Regions from separate parts of the Alteromonas sp. KUL150 genome, predicted to be linked through region 2. Evidence: predicted binding sites of a transcription regulator. Region 2 holds the regulator's gene; each other region holds the start of a gene.
What was found. The regulator sigma-54, encoded in region 2, starts transcription at its own class of promoters, with help from an activator protein. The targets are predictions, from matches to a motif close to GTTGGCACGNNNNTNGNNT.
Positions count from the first base shown of each region.

Region 1: the regulator sigma-54 is predicted to act here: its motif matches at 2,596-2,614, upstream of GVO62_RS03745 (DUF2726 domain-containing protein).
Region 3: the regulator sigma-54 is predicted to act here: its motif matches at 1,824-1,842, upstream of GVO62_RS16705 (DUF4097 family beta strand repeat-containing protein).
Region 4: the regulator sigma-54 is predicted to act here: its motif matches at 3,168-3,186, upstream of GVO62_RS02870 (exopolysaccharide biosynthesis protein).

Region 1 is NZ_BLIJ01000018.1:65,791-70,435, forward strand. Features, by position in the region: gene GVO62_RS03730 (cobalamin-binding protein) at 1-11, opposite strand, end outside; gene GVO62_RS03735 (cobalamin biosynthesis protein CobD/CbiB) at 44-988, opposite strand; gene GVO62_RS03740 (5'-methylthioadenosine/adenosylhomocysteine nucleosidase) at 990-1,691, opposite strand; gene GVO62_RS03745 (DUF2726 domain-containing protein) at 1,858-2,445, opposite strand; gene GVO62_RS03750 (hypothetical protein) at 2,650-3,063, opposite strand; gene GVO62_RS03755 (FAD-dependent oxidoreductase) at 3,254-4,645, opposite strand, start outside.
Region 2 is NZ_BLIJ01000033.1:58,039-62,683, reverse strand. Features, by position in the region: gene lptC (LPS export ABC transporter periplasmic protein LptC) at 1-199, shown strand, start outside; gene lptA (lipopolysaccharide transport periplasmic protein LptA) at 168-719, shown strand; gene lptB (LPS export ABC transporter ATP-binding protein) at 722-1,447, shown strand; gene GVO62_RS07430 (RNA polymerase factor sigma-54) at 1,521-3,002, shown strand; gene hpf (ribosome hibernation promoting factor) at 3,033-3,320, shown strand; gene ptsN (PTS IIA-like nitrogen regulatory protein PtsN) at 3,334-3,777, shown strand; gene rapZ (RNase adapter RapZ) at 3,866-4,645, shown strand, end outside.
Region 3 is NZ_BLIJ01000069.1:74,574-79,218, forward strand. Features, by position in the region: gene GVO62_RS16700 (DUF445 domain-containing protein) at 1-942, opposite strand, end outside; gene GVO62_RS16705 (DUF4097 family beta strand repeat-containing protein) at 1,959-2,630, shown strand; gene GVO62_RS16710 (sugar O-acetyltransferase) at 2,670-3,236, shown strand; gene dkgB (2,5-didehydrogluconate reductase DkgB) at 3,393-4,196, opposite strand; gene rluB (23S rRNA pseudouridine(2605) synthase RluB) at 4,422-4,645, opposite strand, start outside.
Region 4 is NZ_BLIJ01000014.1:55,406-60,050, forward strand. Features, by position in the region: gene GVO62_RS02855 (sensor histidine kinase) at 1-1,278, opposite strand, end outside; gene GVO62_RS02860 (hypothetical protein) at 1,283-1,507, opposite strand; gene GVO62_RS02865 (sigma-54-dependent transcriptional regulator) at 1,523-2,854, opposite strand; gene GVO62_RS02870 (exopolysaccharide biosynthesis protein) at 3,319-3,924, shown strand; gene GVO62_RS02875 (LysR family transcriptional regulator) at 3,934-4,645, opposite strand, start outside.

The DNA.
Region 1 (4,645 bases), on a different contig from region 2:
GGTCGCTGCACGGCCGTCGACTACTTTCACCATTAATTAAAAGCTAGGTTAGGGCCAAGGCCAAAATCGCAAGAGAAGCCACGGCCGTTGTTGCTAGCATCGCATACGTAATTGTAGATTTGGCAGCAATCATGTTTGAGTATTTCACATCGCCGTCGCCCCCAACTCGGGTATAACGAAACTTCCTATTTGCGTAAATTGCCGGCCCGCCAAGCTTTATATTGAGAACGCCGCCCATCAATGCAAGAAGTAACGAAGTTTTATCTTTTACTGGTGAACGTTTTATTGCACTCATCCCCTTGATTGGATGACTAACGAGAAGAGTTACTAATCCACCAAACAAGGCTGGTGGAAAGGTAAGTAAATAAACGAGTTTTCGCACCGGTCGGGCAAAATAAACCATGCTTGGCGTGCGATAATGCCATTGCCAAGACGTAAGTAACAGTAAACGATAGATAAGTGCACCAACTGGGCCAGTTACTACATAATAAAATATGACACCGCAGTAAAGATAAAGAAATTTCAGCCACAGCGACTCAATTGCGGCTTTAGCAATGCCAATATCAGACAAAGAGCCACATTGCCTCGCGGTCATTGTTTGCACCATCTCTCTTGCGAGAGACTTTTTATTTCTTCCCACACTTGCCAACACTCGTTTGTATTGTTGGCGCTGGTAGCCAAAATCGAGTAGCGCAATAAGAATGATGGCCTCGAAGAAAATAGGGTATTGGGCCATATAGACTAAAATGGCAATACAAGTTACCAATGGAGCAAGCAGGACAAGTGCAGCGAGAGTGCCTGAAATATAATGCTGGCTAGGGCCATAGTCGCGAGATGGTACGACTTTGCGCCCCATCTGTTGTACAAGGTAGCGCATTAGTGTTAGTGGATGAGTACTTTGGGGCCAGCGCCATATTGCGTCTACGGCGACAGCTAACCAAAGTACTAATAGCGACTGATATCTAGGGTCGCTAATAATGTCTGTCATCTTATTTTGCGAGGGCTTTTATCATCGCCATTACAAGCTGTGCTGAATTTTTGGCAGCAGTGTCTAAATATTCTTTGAAGCTAACCGATGATGTTTTTCCAGCAATGTCCGACAGCGAACGAATCACAAGAAATGGCGTGTCAAGCATGTAGCAAGTTTGGCCTATAGCGGCGCCTTCCATTTCAACTGCTTTCATATCAGGAAATTTCTCACGTAGTTCTGCCACGGCTTCATCGCTGCCGATAAATGCATCGCCAGTACAAATTAAGCCAGTTGTCGATTGAAGCGATGTAATTGTTGCCGCAGCATTATGTGCTGCTTCCATCAGTGTGGTATCACAACGAAAATCTTCAGGCATACCGGCACATTGACCTAGCTTATAACCAAAATGAGTCAGGTCGGCATCATGGTGAATGACGTGGCTAGCAATCACCAAATCGCCAATGTTGAGGGCTTTATCAAAACCACCGGCTGAACCGGTATTCACCACAGCATCGGGGGCGTACTGCTCAATAAGCACAGTGGTGGCAAGGGCTGCAGCAACTTTACCAATACCGCATTTAACTAACACAACGTCTAAGTCGTTAAGTGTGCCTTCATAAAATGTAAGGTGCTTCCATTGCGTTTCTTTTACATCGCAAAGTGACGCTTTAAGTAGCGCAACTTCTTCGTCCATTGCACCTAAAATACCAATTTTTTTCATAACTATACCGACGATGTTGAGGGGATTTAACGGGTGAATACGCTCTAAAGTGGTTTAATTGTATAAGGAAATCTTTAAAACTGACAGAAAAATGCCTTTGTTACTGCTATTTGAGAGTAAGAAAATAGCAATGTAACAAAGGCTAGGGGAAGTTAGGCTTGTTAGATTAAGCCGCCGCGGGTCTGCTTGAACGAATTGGGCGAGTTGGTCGCTTGGTCGGCTCAGGGTTATGAGTCGGCAATTGAGCCATCTTCTGCTGAAGGCGACGGTATGGAATGAGTTTATTTTCCAGACATTCGCGAATGTCATCTACCGTATAGCCAGACTTTACTTTAATTCTTGCGTGAGGAAGGCCAGCAGCGTCGAGCGCTCCTGTGACAAACCAGTCTTTCTGAGTTTTGTAGCCTTCTTTACCTTGGCTGTGAACTAAATCGATAGCCATTACAGGGCTCATATCTTGTTTGTTTACTAAAACAAAATCTAATTGACGGCTAGATGCTCTGCTTAACGCTTGGCTAGCCGTTTTTTTGTTGGTTGACTGTCGCACTGCAATGAGGTCGTTAAGGCGCACGCGGCACACAATTCTAAACTCTCTACCTACGGCCTGCTCTATTAGATTTAGGAACGTATGCTCCACAGGAGTAAATAATTGTGGCTTTCGTCTAAATGGAAACGCGACCCCGCCATCTGACAATTTAATGGCACCTAGCGCAACTAAAATAAGTAACATCATTAGAATAATTGCCAATTCCATCGTAACCCTCGCAAATATCAAAAAATAAAAGCCCGTGACAATTCGGTTGGTTAAGGTGCGCTAGTTTTTTGAAACTAACTCGAGCACTTTAGCTTTACCAGTGTCAGAAAAATGACACCAAGCATTGTCACCGTGTTGTACTTATCGAAATTGCAAGCCAGATGCCAACATGAGTAGTTTTACATGGCTTTTTAAACTGAGGGATTATTTACTGTTTGACGTAACCAGAATATCGATTTGGGAACCAGCATTATCGGGGCTTATTACTACCCTAATAGCCTTATCTTCAGACGTGAGTAACGTGCGCCCGCTAACGGGGGAGTGAGCTTTTAGCAAGGGATGTGCGGCTTGATAGAAACCGAGCATCTCCCGTGTGGAGCGTGGAGAATGGTAAACCATTACCGCTGTCATGCTTTCGTCAAATGCTTGGCATTGGCGGGCCTCTTCGGAAATTTTAACTTGCTGAAATTCCGATGGGCAAGACACTAAAGTAGGTTGCTTCGCAAAAGCGCTCTTTGAAGCAGCGTTAACCGAAACAGTATCGCCGTAGGATGAGCCACTTGTGCTAGCGAACACTGTCAAACATAGGGCGAGTTTTTTAATGTCTAAGTTCTTCATAAATAGCGTTTTGCGTAGTTTAATTCTTATTTGAATTTAGAATACTAGAGCCGTTGGTCCAGTACATCAACTAAACCTTGGTCTATTAACGTATGTTCTCAGCAGTTTTCGTATTTTCTGGGCACGCTAAAACAAAAAAGCTCGATAGTCAGACTATCGAGCTTTTCGTTAGCGGTTATTTTAGTGCTGCTTAAACGCCGATGTAGTCCATAATGCCTTCTGCGGCTTTACGACCTTCGTCAATTGCAGTAACAACCAGGTCACTACCACGTACCATATCGCCACCAGCAAACACCTGGGGATGAGAGGTTTGAAAGGCGAACTTACCTGCTGAAGGGGCGCGTACGCGTCCTTTTTCATCAAGCATGATGCCGAAATCTCCGAACCATGGTGCCGGGCTTGGTTGGAAGCCAAACGCAATGATAACTGCATCCGCTTCAAGTACGTGCTCTGAACCTTCTACTTCCACAGGGCGACGACGACCATTGGCATCTGGTGGCCCCATTTCTGTCTTAACGAGCTTAACGCCACAAGCTTTACCGTTTTCATCAACAGCAATGTCTAGCGGCTGGAGGTTAAATTTAAACTCTACACCTTCTTCCTTAGCGTTAACTACTTCTCGGCGTGATCCGGGCATACTCTCTTCGTCACGACGGTAAGCGCAGGTTACCTGTGCAGCGCCTTGACGGATTGACGTACGCACACAGTCCATGGTGGTATCACCACCACCTAATACAACTACGCGCTTGCCTTTCATATCAATGAAATCAGAGGGGGCTTTTTCAAGGCCCATTACGCGATTGGTATTAGCGATAAGGAAAGGTAGGGCTTCGTAAACACCTTCAACGTGCTCGTTGTCAAAGCCGCCTTGCATCGACTTGTAGGTACCCATGCCAAGGAAAACAGCATCGTATTTATCAAGCAAGTCTTGGAACTGGATGTCTTTACCGATTTCGGTATTAAGTACGAACTCAACACCCATCTCGGTAAAGATTTGGCGGCGTAGCTTTATTACGTCTTTCTCTAATTTGAAAGACGGAATACCAAACGTAAGTAGGCCACCGATTTCTTCGTATTTGTCGTAAACGACAGGTTTAACGCCGTTACGAACCAGAATATCAGCACATGCAAGGCCTGCAGGACCTGCACCCACGATAGCCACTTTTTTGTCGGTCCATACCACGTCTGACATGTCTGGGCGCCAACCCATTTTAAACGCAGTATCAGTAATATACTTTTCAATACTACCGATGGTGACCGCACCAAAATCGTCATTCAGCGTACAAGCGCCTTCGCAGAGCCTGTCTTGTGGGCAAACGCGACCACAGACCTCTGGCAAGCTGTTAGTTTTATGCGAAAGCTCTGCGGCTTCTAAAATTCGGCCTTCGTTAGCCAAGCTCAACCACTGAGGAATGTAGTTGTGCACGGGACACTTCCATTCGCAATAGGGGTTACCGCAGTCCAAGCAGCGATCTGCTTGGCCTTCGGTTTGAGATTGGCTAAGCGGCTGATAAATTTCCGCGAACTCATGTTTGCGTACCATGATCGGCTTTTTCGGCGGATCGATACGTTCAACATCGAC
Region 2 (4,645 bases):
GAGCGATGATTTTGTCCAAAGCTTATCAACCGAATATATTCAAATAAATTTGGACACCAAACAAATGACTTCTGACCAGCCCGTTGAAATACAAGGTACTCAGTACGTTATTTTGAGCAATGGGTTTAACGCGAATTTACGCACACAAGAATACGAGCTATTAGATCATGTACAAACCACTTATTCCCCTAGCAACTAGCCTTTTTCTTGCCATCGCTAGCGGTGCGGTGATCGCGAGCGAAGACGACTTTTCGCAGCCCATAAAAATAGGTTCAAACACCCAGTTTATTGATGGGAAAAACAAGACTGCACTTTATAAAGAAGACGTTCTCATCACACAGGGTTCACTACTGATTGAAGCGGACGAAGTTGAAGTTATCGCCAGTGAAGGTAGCGGTCGTGAAATTTTCATCGCTAGAGGCAAACCGGCGAGCTACTCTCAAACTTTAGAAGACGGCACGCCTGTTTCGGCAAAAGCCAATGAAATTCGTTACGAGGTTATTAACCGCACCATTTCTCTCGCTGGCAATGCCGAACTTCAGCAAGACACGAGTAAAGTGCAAGGTGACAACATTACATTTGATATGATTACCGAGCAATTGCTTGCTACTGGCGGCAGCGGAGAAGATGGTGAAGGTCGCGTTACGACGGTATTTACGCCTGACACCATTCGTAAAACATCGAAAAAGCAAGACAAAGATAGTGAGGACAACAAATAGCCATGGCCACTCTTAGCGCAACTAACCTTGCTAAGGCTTATAAATCTCGTCAAGTGGTGAGAGACGTTAGCCTTTCTGTTTCTACAGGGCAAATTGTTGGTCTTCTTGGTCCAAACGGCGCTGGTAAGACCACCACGTTTTATATGATTGTAGGTCTGGTACCCCTGGACAAAGGCAAGATTGAAATTGACGAAAACGAGCTCACTCATCAACCCATGCATGAGCGCGCACGCCGCGGAATTGGCTACCTTCCACAAGAGGCATCAATATTTAGAAAGTTGACCGTTCACGAAAATATCATGGCAATTTTGCAAACTCGTAAAGATTTAAATTCACACCAGCAAGAAGAAGAAGCTGACGCACTACTTGATGAATTTAATATCAACCATATACGTAATAGTGCGGGTATGAGTTTGTCGGGTGGTGAGCGACGCCGGGTGGAGATAGCACGAGCGTTAGCGGCAAATCCACAATTTATTTTATTAGACGAACCATTCGCTGGTGTTGATCCAATATCAGTTAATGATATAAAGAAGATAATACAACATCTTCGTGATAGAGGAATTGGTATCCTTATCACTGACCATAACGTACGAGAAACATTGGATGTTTGCGAAAAAGCGTACATTGTGAGTCATGGCGAGCTTATTGCGCAAGGAACAGCGGAACAGGTTTTAAGTAATCAAAAAGTAAGGGATGTATACCTAGGCGAACAATTCAGGCTATAGTTAATGTAACCGAATTGTCATTTTTCAATTTCGCTCTGGTATATTCAATTTAGAGCATTTAAATAAGACGTAGATGAAACCATCTTTACAGCTAAAATTTAGCCAACAACTTACCATGACACCTCAGCTTCAGCAGGCTATTAAATTGCTGCAGCTGTCTACTCTTGATCTTCAACAGGAGATTCAAGAGGCGCTTGACTCTAACCCACTGTTAGAAGTTGAGGAAGGTAATGACGAGCCTCAATCAGAAAAGAACAATCTCGATAATGATGATGGAGCATCAGAAGCGTCTGCTACTGCATCAAGCGACACCCTGGAAGCCGGAGATGCGTTAGAAAAAAACGATCTCCCTGACGAGTTGCCTATCGACAGTACGTGGGATGAGTATTATTCCGCATCTTCAGCGCCAGCGCCAGGTCCATCAAGTGATGATGAACAGATTTTCCAAGGCGAAACTACTGACGATATTCAAGAACACCTTTCTTGGCAGATGCGCCTGACCCATTTCTCGGAAACTGACCGGGCAATTGCAACGGCGATTATTGACTCGATTGATGAATCTGGCTATCTAACCGTCTCTCTTGAAGAAATTCTTGATGCGGTAAACGATGATGACTTAGAAGAGCCTATAGAGATGGACGAAGTAGAGTGCGTATTAAAGCGTATTCAAATGTTCGACCCCATTGGTTCTGGTTCACGGACACCTCAAGAGTGTTTAATGGTTCAGCTTCGCCAATTTTCAGACGATACGCCGTGGCTCGCTGAAGCGAAGCAGTTAATCGAAGAGTACTCTGACCTTCTTAGTAGCAAAGACTATCGCACGTTAATGCGTAAGAGTCGCCTGAAGGAAGATCAGCTGCGTGAGGCTATGCGTTTGTTACAAACCTTGAATCCTCGCCCAGGTAGTGCTTTAGTTACTAAAGAGCCTGAATATGTTATTCCTGATGTTTCAGTCGCCAAAAAGAATGGTCGTTGGGTGGTAGAATTAAACCCCGACAGCCTGCCTAAATTAAGCGTGAATCAACAGTACGCTGCGATGAGTCGTCGTGCAAAGAACAGTAGCGACTCTCAATTCATCCGCTCACACATGCAAGAAGCCAAGTGGTTCATAAAGAGCCTAGAGTCACGCAATGAAACCCTGATGAAGGTTGCGAATTGCATTGTGCAGCAGCAGATGGGTTTTTTCGAGCACGGCCCGGAAATGATGAAACCAATGGTGTTAAATGATGTCGCAGAAATGGTAGATATGCACGAATCGACTATTTCTCGTGTGACGACGCAAAAATACATGCACACACCACGTGGTATTTTTGAACTGAAGTACTTCTTTTCAAGTCACGTTGCGACAGAGTCTGGTGGTGAGTGTTCATCCACCGCTATTCGAGCATTGATCAAGAAGCTGGTGGCCGCTGAAAATGTTAGCAAGCCGCTAAGTGATAGCAAGATTGCTTCATTGTTGGCCGAGCAAGGCATAAAAGTCGCTCGGCGGACAATAGCAAAATACCGGGAATCGTTATCGATCCCGCCGTCGAACCAACGCAAAAGCCTTATTTAAACGGGCTCTATAATATAAGGAAGACGAAATATGCAAATCAACCTTACTGGTCATCATGTCGAAATCACCGACTCTTTGCGTAATTATGTCGATACGAAGTTCAGCAAACTTGAACGTCACTTTGATCACATTTCTAATGTGCATGTCATCCTGAACGTTGAAAAATTAAATCAAAAAGCCGAAGCGACTGTTCATTTAAGTGGCGCAGAAGTATTCGCATCCTCAGAAAACACCGACATGTATGCGGCGATTGACAGCATGGTTGATAAACTCGACCGGCAAGTAATCAAGCATAAGGAAAAACTGAAAAAACATTAGTAGTTAATTAAGCATGGACATACAAGCCATCGTAAGTCTGGACCGCACTGAATGTGCGGTTCAGTGTAATAGTAAAAAACGAATTCTTGAGATAATCGCAGATATTGCCGCCAAAAATAATGAGAACATCGACTCGGCGACGGTACTCAACAGTCTAATGTCTCGAGAGCGTATGGGAAGCACGGGTATCGGTAACGGTATTGCCTTGCCTCACGGACGTTTAGCGGGTCTCGATAAAGTAATTGCAATTGTCGTAACCTGTACACCGGCTATAGATTTTGACGCCTTAGATGAAAAGCCGGTAGATATATTTTTTGCTTTACTGGTTCCTGAAGAGCAAACCGAAGGGCATTTACAAACCTTGGCAACAGTTGCCGGTAAACTGAGCGACAAAGAGACGATTAAGGCAATACGCCGCGCTACAAAGAGCGATGAGATCCTCTCTGCATTATGTTAATTTCTAATGCCCGTTTGTATTTGGGCAATTGAGCCGTTTCAATCGATAACGCAAACAAGATAAAACCAGTCTATTAGGGAGAAATGAGGTGAAGCTGATTATAATCAGTGGTCGTTCGGGTTCTGGTAAATCTGTGGCGCTACGAGCACTAGAAGATTTAGGCTATTACTGTGTTGACAACATTCCGGTAAATCTACTCCCTACCCTCACTCACACGGTTGTTGATGAATACGATCAAGTCGCGGTGAGTATTGATGTCAGAAATTTACCTAAGAACCCTGATGACCTAGTCGAGATACTTGATTATCTACCCTCATCTTGGTCGATGACGATTGTTTATATCGACGCAAGCGACGATGTACTCGTCAAACGCTTTAGCGAAACCCGTCGTCTTCATCCTCTCGCCAAACTTAACAAATCACTTTTTGAGGCAATAAAAGCCGAATCTGCACTACTTGCGCCTATTGTAGAAAGAGCAGACCTGTATTTAGATACTGATAAGCTAACAATACATCAACTCGCGGAGTTAATTCGAGAGCGCATTCTTGGTAAAAAAAGCTCTCGTCTTGTATTGGTATTTGAATCATTTGGCTTCAAACACGGTATACCAAAAGACGCCGACTATGTTTTTGACGCACGCTTTCTACCAAACCCTCATTGGGAGCCCGACCTTAAGCACCTTACTGGCCTTGATGCACCGGTAGAAGTCTTCTTAGGCTCACAACCAGTGGTAACCAAGTTCATTTGGCAAATTCAAAACCTGATAACCACATGGCTACCTCATTTAGAGCGCAACAACCGAAGCTATGTCACCGTCGCAATAGGGTGTACCGGCGGGCAGCACCGCTCGGTATATATCGCTCAGACT
Region 3 (4,645 bases), on a different contig from region 2:
GAACTTGGCCCACGACTGCTGAACATAGGCGTTTAGTGCTGGATCATTAATAATCTTTTCGCGGTAGCTGTTTACCTTTTTCTCCATTAATGGGCTGTGCTGTAACTCGTATAAAAATTCGTGCACCTGCTCATCAAAGGCATGGCGAATCGGATGGTGCTCATCTTCGTATATGTCTTCTAAAATACTCGAAACGGCTTTTACAGCAATTAACGCACCCTGTTCACTCAACCAGCTAGACGGCAACAACTTTTCAATTCGGCTGTATTCGGTTTTTAACCAAACAACTAATGTATCTGCTATATAAATCTGGGTCTCAGGCTCCGCGAGCAGTTTGGCTAGTTTTCCTAGCACCCTATCAAGGACAACTTGATGCTGCCGCTCTCTCGTCACAGCGCCTAATGACGTTACCATAAGCTGCCTGAGGTCAAGTTCATTAATACCTTTCTGAGCGGTTTTAGCGATAAACGCTTTCACCGGTTTATCATCAAGTACACGCATCACGCCAGCCAAAGCATCACACAAAAATCGGCTCAAACGAGCAGAGTTTTTCTTTTGGGACAACCATCTTCCCGCTCCTTTGGCAGGATCACTATCGCGAATAAGCTTTTCTATCGCTTCGGGATGAAAGAACTTTTCTTTTACGAATAATGACAAGTTATTAGCAATAACAGACTTATTGCTAGCGACTATGTTGGTGTGAGGAATGGGATATTTTGCAGGTATTGGTTTAAACAGTGCGGTCACAGCAAACCAATCGGCGAGGCCACCAACGAGCGCTGCCTCACTGGCCATCTTTATAAGCCCCAACCACCAGGCACCTTGCAATTCTGTATAAAACTTAGGAAATAATATTGTTGAAACAAATACACACGCGGCAAAAATTAAACAGTACAAGGCTAGCCGCTTAGCTTTATTCAATTGTGCATATTTGTCCTGCATCTACTGCTCCGTTTAGATTAATCGTTTGTCATCTTGGCCGATTAGATGTATGTCGTTTTTTTAAAACGTTCTTAACCACAGAAGGAAAATATCTAAGGCGCCTTGCTCAGGCGATGTAGCTTTACTATTTTTCTCTGACTATTAATAGCGTTCTTACCACCTCTTATCTGTGAAGATACAGAAGTCGGCAAGTCGTACTCATCATTTAGTATGCAAACAATAGGCCTTATCACCAAACCGGAGAGTCTCGGCATCACGTTAAAACGGATTTTTTGTTACTGAGTCATCAAGTAGCTCTAATTCAGCTATTGCCAAAGTTGTTATTAGGATCGCTTCTCGGATGAGAAGGTGGGCAGCGTTCAATAAATAAATTGCACACATATTCAGCCTTTACTTACTCTATCACCCCTATTTTATATTGCGAAACCATCATCAGTATCAGTGCATTTCTTGGTGTCATCTCTGGACACCCACTTAAATCTCTCAGCGGATTGACACAAAATCACATTTCTCAGACGCCTCCTCTCACTTTAAAGCGGAGTTTCGAGTGTCTGTCCACGTCTGTACTTTCGTAAATGTTTTACGTGCAAGTTTTGGACACCCACTTAAACCTTATTAAGTTAGCTTCAAACCACTTTTCTCAAGTGTCTGTCCCTTTCTTTAATGCAAAGCTTCAATTAAATGTATGTCCCTTTCTGTGCTCTAGCGAGCTTAGTGTCTGTCCACTTCTGCACTTCTGTACCTTCGTGTATCGATATCTCAGATGGTCAAATGCACTACACGTTAGTTGATGAGGCTATTAAGCTAATAATTACGCCACCGCGTTGAGTTCCGCCTTTCGAACAAAAACGCTATCCTTTTGTTTTAATTATATTTTAAATAATGGCACGTAACGTGAAAAACGTGATGAGTAATGTGATAAATAACGTTGAAGTAAAACTCGACAGTTTACTGATTAATACATCGAAACAAGCGTGCTATCAAAAATATATAAAAACCGTTAAGGATATAAGAATATGAAAAAGTCTATTTTAACCTCAACAGCGCTTCTGCTTTCTGCATCTCTTCTTTCTGGTTGCGTTATACATGTGGGGAATGCTGGTGCATTGGATGGCAGTGACTTAAGCTCTATTCTAGGCAATATAGACATTGCAGAAGGAAAGCATGCCGGCGATATTTCTTCGGTAAACGGTAATGTTGAGATTAGCGACAATGCGGGTGCTGACGAAGTCAACATTGTTAACGGCAACCTTGAAATGGGTAGTCATGTGACTGTCCGAAATATTGATATCGTCAATGGAGACGTGAATGCATCTTCACATTTAACTGTGCTTAAAGACTTAGAGACTGTAAATGGAAACGTAGCGCTGCCTTCTCAAAGTAGCGTGGGCGGCAGCGTTGAAACAGTAAATGGTGATATCACGGCAGCAGATACCAAAATAGAGAAACATATCAAAACACTAAACGGTGATATTACGCTTTCTGGTAATTCTCACGTACATGGCGATATTATTTACAGAGAGAATGAAAGCTCATGGGGAAACAAATCTGATGACAAACCTACGCTGTCTATAAGCGCTTCAGTTACTGTTGAAGGCAATATTATTTTAAAACGCCCTGTCAATTTAGACATTGAAAGCGAAACGTTAAAACAAAAAGTCGTTGTAAGCTATGGTAGTGCGCAGTAACGTATCGACATTATTTTGTAGCGCTGTGTTTAAAACCTTATGACCGAACAAGAAAAAATGCTCGCTGGCGATTTATACTACCCGTCAGACAAAACATTAACGGCATTGCGTAAGCAATGCCGTATTCAATTAGACGAGCTCAATGCGACCTGTCAAAGTGACCATAAAAAGCGTACAGGACTATTAAAAGCCCTTTTCGGTTCGACGGGGAAAAGGCTTTACATTGAGTCTTCGTTCAAATGCGATTACGGTGAAAACATCTATGTAGGCGAAAATTTCTACGCCAATTTTAACTGTGTTATTTTAGATGCGGCCAGAGTAACCATTGGCGATAACTGTATGATCGCTCCTCAAGTTGGGCTCTACACCGCTACTCATCCAATTGACCCAGTTCGACGGGCTACAGGAATTGAGTTTGCAAAACCCATAACCATTGGTGATAACTGCTGGATTGGTGGAATGGCTGTTATAAATCCCGGCGTGAGCCTAGGGGATAACGTGGTTGTTGCCTCGGGCTCTGTAGTAACAAAATCTTTCGGTGATAATGTTGTTATTGGAGGCAACCCAGCCAGAATTCTTAAACACGTAGAAGTAGAGAAGAGCTAAACGTGCGGGATTTTATTGCGAGCAGATCGAAACTTACCTTCATTTCCTCAACTCAATTTTTTGCCGCCGCCTAAAGTTGATAATTGGAGGCGGCGACATGAAAAGCTAATCTATTACTTCACTATTTAACTTAACAGCTATAAAAACTGTATGAGGTTAATCCCACGTAGGAGCGAAGTCTGGATTAACGATACGTTCACCATTGTCTAAATCGTCGATAAGCGCTAGCTCCTCATCAGTCAAATGCACACCACCATACGCTAAATTTTCCGCCAAGTGCTGTTTACTGGTTGATGAGGGGATAGCGTAAATATGACGTTTTTCCATCCACGCCAATACCACTTGTGCAGGTGTTGCATCGTGATTTTGAGCAATTCGCATCAGCGTTTCATCCTTCATGACTTTCCCCACCGCGAATGGCATATAAGCGGTCGCTCGAATTCCTTTCTTTTTACAGGCTTCCACTACTTTTTTATTTTGCATGAAAGGATGGATCTCAATCTGATTGGTATACACTTCACCCTCGCCTAAAATACTCTCTGCTTTGTCTAGCAGGTCGATGGTAAAGTTCGACACACCTATGTGTCGCGTCAAGCCGTCCGCTTTTGCTTGCGCAAGACTTCCCAAATAACTTTCTAACGTTATGTCATTTCCAGGATAGGGCCAATGGATAAGCAGTAAATCGACGTATTCTAGCTTCAATTTTTCCAAACTTTCATGCACGCTTGGAATAAAATGAGCGTCTCCCAATGACTCATGCCACACTTTCGTTGTAACAAAAAGCGAGCTTCTGTCTAAGCCACTGGTCTTGATCGCGTCTCCCACTTCCGCTTCATTTCCGTAAAACTGGGCGGTGTCTATGTGTCTAAAGCCAACATCCAGCGCCTTACTGACTGACTCTCGGGCTTCCTCGCCTTCTAAACGAAATGTTCCCATTCCCAACTGAGGCATGTCTTTCATTACCATCTCCTTTTCCGTGTCTTAGATTTTCGCTACGTCACGTAGCATATTCCTATTTTGCTACGCTAAGTTTCACTAAGAAGATCGGTATAAACACGGTATAAATTGACGCATTCAAAAAGAAAGGATAAATATTTGTTGAACCCTCAATAAGAGGAAGACATAAAAAAAGCCGCTAGTAATGATTAGCGGCTTTGTTAGTGCTGTGTAAAAGCGAGTAGTTAGCTATTTGCGTTTTGCTGGGCGCCCAGCACGTTTACTTAAGCCTTGTTGCTTACGTACTTTATGCTTTTTAACCGAGCGGCGCATGCGACTTAAACGCGCATGGTCAAGTTTGCCCTGTCTCACGTTGATCATAGTTTGCGTTTCATCTGGCAGCTGAACATGGCTACGTAGCGCGTTTACATCTTCTAACCCAAGCTCAACCCACGCACCTTGAGGCAAACGTT
Region 4 (4,645 bases), on a different contig from region 2:
AAACCCAATGCCGTTGTCAGTTACCGTGATTTTTATCCACTCGTACTCTTCGGAAATGAGGATATCTGATATATCTTCGGGAAGTGCATTGGTTACATTTATCGAAACAATGGGCTTGACGCCTTCACTTTGAAACTTGAGCGCATTGGAAATAAGATTTAAAAACAGCTGTTCAAGTTGCGATTTATCGCCACGAATGACAGGCATATCACTCACATTTATTTCGGCGGATTTTTCATCAATAGCAATTTCTAAATCGTCAATAACGCTGTTTATCGCACGATTGAGGTCAACCTCGCCAAATTCCTTACCACGAGTTGATACGCGCGAAAACGCGAGAAGATCTGATATTAACATTGACATCCGCTCTGCTGCATTGAGCATGCGTGCAAGGTAATCTCTACCTCGTTCGTCTATGACATCGTTATAACCTGACTCTAGCCTATTACCGAACGCACGAATTTTTCTTAAAGGCTCTTGTAAATCATGAGAAGCGACAAAAGCAAAGTCTTCCAGTTCTCTGTTACTCCTTGCAAGTTCCTCAGAAAAAACGCTTAGCTCCTGAGTTCGCTCAGCAATCTTAGTTTCTAGATCCTCATTCACAGACTCAAGATCAGCTTGGTACTTTTCATGTTCCCGAGAGTTAATTTTCAACAGTAAAAATACGGTGATAATCAGAAGCAGAGTAGTGACCGAAGAAATGATTAATGTGTTCACGGAATCGCGTCGTAAGCTCATCAAGTTAGCCAAATGCGTTCCTTGCATGTTTCTCTCAGAACTATCGATTTCACTGAAAAGCGTTTCGAAACGCTTATAGAGGATAATCCCTTTGTCACTTTTTAGGAGATCGATTGCCTCTTGCTCTTTACCTGCTTTTACCAGTTCAACAACTTCAACGACCTCGTTAACCTTGGCTTTTGTCAATAAAAGCAGCTGTTCTATTCTGTCAGTTTGCACTTTAATGTCAGATGAATATGAACTTACTTCTACTTCATCCATGACCTCATTGATAAGGCCCAATGTTTCTGTGTAGTCAGCAAGATATTTTTCATCATCGGTTAGCATGAAGCCTCGTTGACCAGATTCAATTCTGAGCACGGCAACATGTAACCTGTTTACCGCGTTAATTACGCGGTTGGTAGTGAAAAGTCTTGCTTCAAGGGCAGAAAGGTCATTTAAAGTATTTACCACATAAAAAGAATTAGCCGTTATCACAACAATGACAAAAACAACAATAATGATCCAACTGTAAACAGAAGACAGCACTTTAGAAATCATTTAACTAATCCGCAATGTTGTCACCCAAGTCTGAGGTCATTTCAGTAAGGGTGTGGCTGCAGTCTTTCGCACTGCTAATTATTTTGTCTAACGCCGCAATTGCCTTTTCAGGGGCGACGTCTCCGTTTAAAGCCATTTTTACAAGTTCAGCCTGCATTGAAATCCTGTTAAGCGGCTTGCGTGCATCGTGTACGAAAACACTTAGCTTCGAAAATTCCTCGCTAGTCATACCGAATACCTCTTTTTATTCGTCTTTACTTAAATCACCATAGGCATGAAGACGGTTATAAAGCGTTTTAGTGCTGATCCCCAGCATTTCGGCTGCGGTGGTTTTATTGCCGTTCACTTTTTCAAGCGTGGCATAAATGAGTTCTTTTTCTACGTCCTCTATTGTCCTACCTGCCTGTAGCGCAGGGGTAGTACTTTGCTTTTGCGCAAAAGGAGACTCAATCGTTTTAGGAAGCTCAATTTCACTTTTTTCTGGGTCACTCATGATGGCAGCACGGTGAACAAAATGTCTCAATTCGCGAACGTTACCCGGCCAGTCATAGGCTTGTAACGTTTCAAGTTGGCTATCTTCCCAACGATAAATCGAGCCATTGTCTTTGTTGAATTCAGCGATAAAGGTTTTAGCAAGCAGCGGTATATCTTCTTTGCGTTCACGTAGGGGAGGGATAGTAATAGGAAAAACAGCAAGCCTAAAATAAATATCTTCTCGAAGTACCTTACTTTGTGCAATTTCTTCCATAGTGCGGTTCGTAGCCGAAACAACACGACAATTAACCGGAATCGATTTGGTTCCGCCAACGCGAAGTACAACTTTGTTTTCCAATACCCGAAGCAAATTCGGCTGCATATCAATTGGCATTTCTGTAATTTCATCAAGGAAAAGTGTGCCGCCTTCCGCTTGCTCGAATACACCTTCTTTTCTGCCTACAGCACCCGTAAATGCCCCTTTTTCATGACCGAATAATTCGCTTCCAATTAGTTCTTTAGAAAACGCGCCACAGTTTGTAGCGATATAGGGGCCTTCACTTTCAGAGGCGCGATGGATTGCGGCAGCAACCACTTCTTTACCTACGCCACTTTCACCTAGCAGCATAACGTTTGCACTTGTTTTACTGACGCGAGCAATAAGCTTATACAAGTCTTTCATCACCGGCGATTCGCCGATAAGTAAGTCAAAATGCTTCTCTATTTTTGCTTCTTCTGGCTCTTTACTCTTCTTTTTCTGACTTAGAACTGCTTCAATTTCTTCTCGTTGAATAGGTTTAACGAGGTAATCAACAGTCGGCCCACAAAGCCCTTTTATAACGCTCTTTACAGAAGGGTGACCAGTTATTAATGTAACTCGTGGTCGCTTTGGAAGTGCGTCTAATTCATTAAACAGGTGAGCCCCGCTACCATCAGGCAGCATAAAATCTAGTAAAACGTGGTCAAAGGTTTCTTTTTTTAACCAATCTCGCGCTTCTTCTAGTGTTCCGGCAGTAAGTACTTCATGCCCCAAAAATTCAATAATGGTACAGGCAACTTCTGTGAATTCGGCGTCGTCATCAACTAAAAGTACGGTTAGCACGTGGATGTCCCTCTCTTCTATTCCTAATTGGAAAAACTTGGAATTTAATCAATATTATGGTTTTCATAGTTCAGTCATCGCAGCATTACGAAATTTGCTATCGAAAGCTAGACAACTGCATACGTCAATTCTTTATAACTAGGAAAGTTAACTCGGCAGACGAAACAACCCATTCAAACTAGACCGCGTTTGTTGAGTAGTAACCTTTGAAGCTATTCCTATATTTCTAATTTTTGTTATTCGCAAAAACGTTTTATAAAAAGTGAATTTGCAAAAAACATTCCCATGCGCGCGATAGTTGTATCAAGTACCCAATGGCACATTTTTCGCACAGCTTTCATCTAATCATTGTTCGCAATATGAAGTGCTTTGTCTCTAAAATGCGCTTTATATTAGATTTTTAGCGAGGAATTCGTCAAACAGCATACCAGTTCACAGGTAAAGTTAAATCAAAGGATTTGAAAATGTTGGGAAAAACAGCTGAAAGATCAATGACATTATATGAGCTTCTTGGAAGAATGCAGCCCAGAGCTCAACAAGATGTCTTTCATCTTGCTGATTTTTGGAGTGTCTTAGAAAAAAGAGGCTTCGGTCCAATGCTTGCCTTGCCTTCATTTATCGCTTGTACACCTATTGGAGCTATTCCAGGAGTGCCATCTATAACAGGTGTGACGATTTTACTTATCTCTTTGCAAATTTTACTCGGTCAACGTCACCCGTGGCTCCCAGAAAAAGTAATGGAATTACAATGTGACGCCGACCAACTTAGATCGATAGTTGAAAAAGCGAAACCTTATGCGGTACGTATCGATCGATTCTTAGTTCCTCGGTGCTTTTTTATGCGTCAAACGGTTTTTCGATCGTTAATTGCATTGAACTGTATGCTATGCGGTGCGGTAATGATGCCACTGGAACTCATTCCGTTTATGGGTTTAATTCCTGCGTTTGCTGTTTTGGTTATGGCAATAGGTATGGCCACTGACGATGGAGCAGTGGCTTTAGTTGGTGTGTCTGTTTCACTTCTAGGTTTTGTTTTAGGTTTTGAACAGCTCAGCGGCATCTTGAGCTAGTCAAGACGTTTAATCCGTACTACTGTCTATGATTAAGTCGGAGGTTGGAAGGTTCATCGTTTGATAACGTAATTCTCCGATAAAAGCGCGAGCCGCAGGACCAAGTGTGTCACCATCCTCAAAAGATAGATAAAGCAGCGCTTTTCTCAACGCAGCATTGTTGTCCAGCGGCAGGGGAACCAAGGTTCCGTCTTCAAGTTTGTCTTTAATAATAGCAATAGGCAACCACGCAAATCCTAAACCCTGCGCAATAACATCTACCGATGTCCTTACATGACTCACTGTCCACCGCTGTTCCGCTCCTAACCAGCCGACGTCAGCCTTACGTTCAGTTGATGAATCTCGAACCACAATCTGACGGTGAGCCTTTAAATCCTCTAACGTGAGTGTCCTACCCAACTGGTGTAACGGGTGGTGGGCGTGTGCGACGGCTACAAACTCGATCTCGCATAGATCTTCACTAAAACCATTTGGAAGGACGAAGGGCGAAATGCCCATATCCACCTTACCGCTGCTCAACAGAGAGTTTGCACCGCTCAATACGGTTTCCTCTAATTCAATACGCAACAAGGGATATTCGTCTGACACTTTTGCGAGAACGTTATATAGCAGTTCCGACGGAAATATTATATCGACAGCGATACGTAATGTAGTTTCTGTTCCAGCCTGAAGACTGCTTGCCACCGCTTCTAATTTGTGTGCCTCATCCAGCAAAAAACTA